3 regions of the Bacillus sp. UNCCL81 genome follow, and region 3 is predicted to be linked to each of the others. Evidence: predicted binding sites of a transcription regulator. Region 3 holds the regulator's gene; each other region holds the start of a gene.
The links. Region 3 encodes Rex, which represses fermentation and respiration genes when NADH is low (regulators of the CRP and FNR family bind a similar motif). Its sites were predicted from a motif close to TTGTGAAATATTTCACAA; they were not measured.
Positions count from the first base shown of each region.

Region 1: the regulator Rex is predicted to act here: its motif matches at 1,599-1,616, upstream of hcp (hydroxylamine reductase).
Region 2: the regulator Rex is predicted to act here: its motif matches at 1,088-1,105, upstream of nirB (nitrite reductase large subunit NirB).

Region 1 covers NZ_FOMF01000002.1:97,485-99,768, forward strand. Annotated here, with positions in the region: gene hcp (hydroxylamine reductase) at 251-1,540, opposite strand; gene BM319_RS00580 (glycerophosphodiester phosphodiesterase) at 1,836-2,284, opposite strand, start outside.
Region 2 covers NZ_FOMF01000002.1:486,048-488,331, reverse strand. Annotated here, with positions in the region: gene nirB (nitrite reductase large subunit NirB) at 1-1,064, opposite strand, end outside; gene BM319_RS02525 (iron chaperone) at 1,286-1,675, opposite strand; gene BM319_RS02520 (MFS transporter) at 1,695-2,284, opposite strand, start outside.
Region 3 covers NZ_FOMF01000023.1:14,957-17,240, forward strand. Annotated here, with positions in the region: gene groES (co-chaperone GroES) at 1-93, opposite strand, end outside; gene BM319_RS23910 (CPBP family intramembrane glutamic endopeptidase) at 368-1,039, shown strand; gene BM319_RS23915 (redox-sensing transcriptional repressor Rex) at 1,081-1,707, opposite strand; gene BM319_RS23920 (ABC-F family ATP-binding cassette domain-containing protein) at 1,869-2,284, shown strand, end outside.

The DNA.
Region 1 (2,284 bases), on a different contig from region 3:
AAGATTATTCTTTTTTATTAAGAAGTTGATTGGAACGAAAGGGTGCTCGACTCCTATGGGATAAGCGGGAAGGCTGAGACCCCGCAGGCTTGCCGAGGAGGCTAAAGAATCTCGCCCCATGGAAAGCGAGCACACTGTAGTGGAAATCATACCACACAACTTATTTATCAGTGATAAAATTAATTGACAACTTCCTTTTTCAACAGAAAGAACTTCTCATTGAAGAGAAGTTCCTTGTTCATTCAGGCTATTATCCTTGTAATATTGTTTCCAAATCGTCTTGAGCATTTGTAATTAATTTTAAACCAAATGTATCAACTAATACATTCAATACTCCCTCATTGATAAAGTCAGGTGCTTTTGGTCCAATTCGAATATCTTGGATTCCAAGGCTAAATAACCCTAATAATATGGCCACGGCTTTTTGCTCGAACCAAGAAAGTATAATACTTACTGGCAATTCATTGACACTACAATTAAAACTTTCTGCTAATGCAGCCGCAATTTTAATTGTTGAAACTGAATTATTGCATTGCCCTAAATCTATAAATCTAGGAATATTTGTACCATATACAGTACCGTAGTCTACATCATTAAAGCGAAATTTACCGCAAGATGTTGTTAAAACCACTGTATCATTCGGTAAAGAAGTTACAAGTTCACGATAATATTCTCCACCTTTTCCTGGGGCATCACAACCTGCTACAACAAAGAAGCGTTGAATTTTCCCATTTTTTACAGCTTCTACAATTTCAGGCGCAATCGATAAAACTGTTTCATGATGATATCCAGTAGTCATTACTTCTTCTGATTCGATATTTGCTGCTGGTAGTTCTAAAGCACGTTGAATTAATGGTGAAAAATCTTCCTCTATAATCTTTGTTACTCCTTCTAATCCCGCCACTTCATATGAGAAGAAGCGATCTGCATAACTACCTTTTATTGGCATCACACAGTTCGTGGTTGCTAAAATTGCTCCTGGGAATTTTTCAAATAAACGACGTTGATCAAACCATGCTTTTCCAATGTTACCCTTTAAATGTGGATATTTTTTCAATTCAGGATAACCGTGAGCTGGTAGCATTTCAGAGTGAGTGTAAATATTTATCCCTTTACCTTCTGTTTGTTTTAACAATTCTTCTAATGCAAATAAATTGTGACCAGTAACAACAATGCATTTTCCTTCAATTTTATTAGAAGAAACTTGTACAGGTTCAGGAATTCCAAAATGTTTTATATGAGCTTCATCTAAAAGCTCCATTACACGAATTGCAGCTTTACCTACCTTCATAGCCATATCTATGTGTTCTTGTAAATTAAAATTTGAATTTGTTAAAGTCATATAAAGAGCTTCATGTGTTACTTGGTCCACAAATGGATCAGTATACCCTAATTGAGCTGCATGTGTTCGATAAGCTGCAATTCCCTTTAACCCATAAACCATCGTATCTTGTAAACTTGCAATTGTTTCATCTTTTCCACATACACCTACAATTTTACAACCACCAACCGGAGTTTGTTCACATTGGTTACAAAACATCCTTCATCCCCCTAACAATTTTTACTAACTTCATTATAAGGGGGGGAATAATCATTGTTTGTGACTTAAATCACATGAAATCTCTAAACTAAAAAATAAATTTTTTCAAAAAAAAGGATATAAAATTAAAATTCATAGAAAACAAATAGAGAGTAGGAAATATATTTATCTTCTAATAAAAAAAGGTGCCTAAATAGACACCCTTTTTTCAAAAATCAATATTTAAATTGAACAAAGCTATAATTTTAAAAAATTGTATAATGAGAGAATAAAAGACTGAAATTAAATTTATGAATTACTTAGCAGAGTAGCTTTTAGGTAACTTAAAATGATTCTGATTCATCACATCACGTAGTCGGTCAGGGTAATCGGTTATGATTCCATCAACACCATCATCAATAAGCTTTTGCATTGTTGGTTGGTCATCAATTGTCCATGGAATGACCTTCATCCCGTACTGATGAGCTTCTTCAACCATACTTTTAGTAATATAAGGCGTGTAGTTCGCATCAGTAATTTTGCCATCCTGTGGGAACCCATGGACTGGAGATATTGCATCTACACCTAATGAATGAGCCGCAGTAACAAGATTTCCATTAAAATCATCAATATCGATTCCACCTAACCAAGGTGATTTACCAGGTTTGCCAGGTTGTAGAAATTCTGGTCCGTTCGTTAGCGCAACAAGAGGCAATCGTGGTTCAACTTCATGCATAAGTTTGAGCGAACCCCAGTCAAAGCTTT
Region 2 (2,284 bases), on a different contig from region 3:
ATTACTTTTTTATATAGTCCAGCAAATTGGTCATTTACAATGATTGCTTGCATATCTTCTCCTTCATGGATTAATCCACCAGAGAATAAATCACAGCCAGATACTTTTAATTGAGTTGATAAAATGCTTCCTTTATATCCTTTCGTGCAATTACCCGTTATATGTTCTGCTAGCACGATCCCTTGTTCATATAGCGGTGCTACTAACCCATAAGTAGTTCCGTTATGTTCGGCACATTCACCTACAGCATAAATTGATGGTTCCGATGTTTGCATTATATCGTTAACAATGATTGCACGGTTTGCGTCGATTCCTGCTTCTTTTGCTAAAGAAATATTTGGTCTAATTCCAACAGCCATTACGACTAAATCACATTCTAATGAAGTTCCATCCGAAAAACTGATTCCTTCAACACGATTCGTTCCATTTATTGAAATCGTTTGTTTCTCCATTAAGAAATTCATGCCCTGTGCTTCTAAATCTTTTTTTAACATTTTCGCGGCCGTTGCATCTAATTGTTGTTCCATTAATGTAGGCAATAAATGTACAACATGAACTTCCATTCCTCGGTCAATTAAACCTCTTGCTGCCTCTAAACCTAGTAGGCCTCCCCCAATTACAACAGCTTTTTTATATTTTTTTGCATAATCTATCATTAATTCAGTATCTTGAATTGTCCGAAAACCGATTACACCTTGTAGATTATTTCCTGGGATAGGGAGTATAAAGGCACTAGATCCTGTAGCTAAAATAAGCTCATCATATAAAAGCATTTTTCCTTTTTCAGTTTCAACTATTTTTTCTGTAGGGGATATTTTTGTAACTTTTTCGTTTGTAAGTAATGTAATTTGATTCTCTATATACCAATTCCAATCATTAATATTAATTTCATCAAAGGTTGTTTTACCTTGTAATACGTTCGATAACATGATCCTGTTATAGTTTGGATAAGGTTCATCCCCAATTATTGTGATTTCAAATATATTTTTATTTATTTTTAGTATTTCTTCTATACAACGAACTCCTGCCATTCCATTACCAATCATCAATAATTTTCTTTTCATCTCTTCTGTCCCCCAAATACAAATTGTGAACTTTTTCACATATTTTGCTAAAAAAATCAACTTCATCATTCATTACTTGTTTTTTCCTCTAAATACAAGTTTAGTATAACGGATAAAGTAATTTATTATTGGAAAATATTTGACAATATTTTGAACAAAGCCATCAGTCCTTTTTACTAAAAAAACCTCCAAAACTAAAATTAGCTCCAGAGGTTTTGATCTTATTTTTTCTTTTTTAATTTTTCTTCCGCTTTTTTAATATCCTCAAGTTCCCTATACTTTACAATCTTTTTTATCAAATCAAATGGAAGTGGGTCGTTTATTGGAAATTGCACAGATCCTTTAGCGCCTTTATAAACGGATAATTCTTGTTTAAATGCTGCAATTCCGCTTGCGCCAGGGTAAAATCCAATATGATTTTTAAATGCAGCAAAATGTACTAAATTTTTATTTAGCGCAAAAGTAGGCATTTGATAACTAATTCTCTCTACAGCATTTGGTACAACTTCTTTTACAGTCTTTCTTAAAGATTGTAATTTTTCTTGAACATCAGGCTGAAATTGTGAAATATATTCATCAATCGTTTCAAATGTTTTTTTAGTATTTTCCATAAATCCTCCTTTAACAAATTTATCCTGCTTTTTCTGTTTTATCTCCAGAAAGTGAATTAATTCTTCTAAGTGAAGGGAATAAATACATCCAAAGTCCAGCAACTAATATCGTTCCAAGTCCACCTACAAAAGCAGCTGGTACGGCACCAATTAATCCAGCCATTGTTCCAGATTCAAATTCCCCAAGCTGATTCGAAGTTCCAATAAATAGCGAATTTACAGCATTTACTCTTCCTCTCATATCATCCGGTGTCTGTAGCTGAACGAGCGAAGAACGTATTACTACGCTGACCACATCTGAAGCTCCAATTATAAATAATGCAATTAATGAGATGACTAAGTTTGTTGAAATTGCAAATAGCATTGTTGCTAATCCAAAAATACCTAACGCTGCAAATAATATCGGCCCAAAAGATTTTTTAAGTGGAAAATAAGCTAAAATTAGAGACATTATTAATGCTCCAACAGCTGGTGCAGTACGCATCAGACCTAAGCCCCAAGCGCCTGTATGTAAAATATCTTGGGCATAAATTGGTAAAAGTGCTGTAGCTCCACCAAGTAAAACGGCAAACAAATCAAGTGATATAGTTCCTAAAATAATTGGGTGTT
Region 3 (2,284 bases):
TTGTGCACTACCTGGTAACACGATACCACTAGCAGTTTTTTCTTCAGACTCAACAAGCTCAATTACAACACGATCACCTAATGGCTTTAACATGTGTAATACCTCCTCAATAATCAAATCATTATTTTTTAGCACTCATGTATATTGAGTGCTAACACAATTATTAGTTTAAATAATATCAAAAAATTTTGCAAGCCCGAAGCAGGCACTTTTCTTGTCGAAATTTAATAAGTTTTTTTCTTTACAATCAAAAGTAAAATAAAAAGTGAAAATTTCTTTTAAGAAACATAAGAAACGAGTAAAATAATGTACGTGTTGTTATAAACCTTTGGGTTCTGAAAAATATCAACACAAAGGAGCTATCGTATTGAAAACTAGAGATTTATGGATTTTATTAACGTATGTCGTTCTTCAATATTCAGCGGTATTTGGAGTGCCCTATTTATTAAATAGTAACTTATACGCTGGAGTGGATCAGAAAACGGCTTCTCTTGAAGCAGTGGCATTATGGGGTTGTATTAGTTTCGTAACTGGATTAATTATTATCCTTATCTTATTACATAAGCCCATTTATGAAGGAATAAAGCATTTAAAAACTAATTATCGTACAATAATAAATTGGGTTGTTTTAGGTTACTTCATAACAATGCTAAATCAAATTGTTTGTAATTTAATTTTAATTTATGTGTTTCATTTACATAAGGGCTCAGAAAATACTCAAAATATCATAAACATTGCAAAGCTTAATCCGGCTTTTATTATCATCCCAAGTCTAGTTGCACCAATTTTAGAAGAGATTATTTTTCGTCGAATCATTTTTAAGAGGCTTTATAATCGTTTACCATTTATTATATCTGCTGGAATTAGTTCAGCGATCTTTTCGCTTATGCACGGTGACTTGCCCTTCTTTTTATCTTACTTTCTAATCGGTTTTGTATTTTGTTACTTGTATAAACGAACAAACTCAATTATGGTACCAATCTTAACACATATGTTAATGAACTCTTTTGTCGTTTTTCAGCAAATCAATTTACATTAAAAACCCCCAATTCTTTTGGGGGTTTTTGTATTAATATAAATTTATTGTTGTAAAAAATATGCCAATGTTTGCAGTTCAACTGCTAAGTCTATATGATGAATGCGAATATGTTCTGGTACACTAATTCGTGCAGGTGTGAAATTTAAAATACCTCTAATATTTTTTCCATTTAATCGATCAGCTATTGATTGTGCTACAGGTGCAGGAACAGTTAAAATAACGATTTGAATATCTTCATTCATAACTTCCTCTAGATTATCTAGATTATAAACGGGTACTCCACCTATTTCAGTACCAATTTTATTTGGATCAATATCAAATGCCATCTCAATTTTTGTATTATTATTTTTTATAAAATTATAGTGTAAGAATGCAGTTCCTAAATTACCAACACCAATTAATGCAACTTTCATAACTTCATGCTGGTTAAGCGCTTTCGAGAAAAAAGTTAATAAATAATTTACGTTATAGCCATAACCTTTTTTACCAAGTGCTCCAAAATAAGAAAAATCTCTTCTGATTGTAGCGGAATCTACCTTTACTGCTTCACTTAACTCTGCTGAAGAAACTCTTTGTTTACCTGATAAAGACAAATTCTTTATAAAACGGTAATATAAAGGTAGACGTTTAGCAGTAGCTTGTGGAATTTTAATTTGTTCCGAATCCATTTTTTAATCCCCCACTTACTGTAATTCTTTTTACTATGGTGTGTAATTTAACTTTATTTTAGTAATAAAGTACTTGTTCTAATGTAAAATATACACTATATTTAAGAATTTTGACAGTCTACAGTTACATACATAAAAAATTTTGCAATGAGGTGTTATCCATGATTCTTTTACAAGTAAATAATGTCTCAAAGTATTTTGGTAGTGACATTATACTTTCAAATATAAAATTAGAAGTTCAAACGAGTGATCGCGTTGCCATTGTTGGTCGAAATGGTGCGGGAAAATCTACATTATTGAAAATCATAGCAGGTGAAATATCTTATGATGGCGGTGAAATAAATAAACCTAAAGATGTTACTGTAGGCTACCTAGCCCAAAACACTGGTTTACAAAGCAATCAAACGATTTGGGAAGAATATTATTCTGTTTTCAATCATTTAGTAGAGATGCAAGACAATATGAGAAAATTAGAAGTTAAAATGACAAGAGAGGATGTCTATTCTAACCAAGCCGTTTATGACAAGGTTATGAATGAATATGATCATCTTCAATATACTTTCAAAGAAAACGGTGG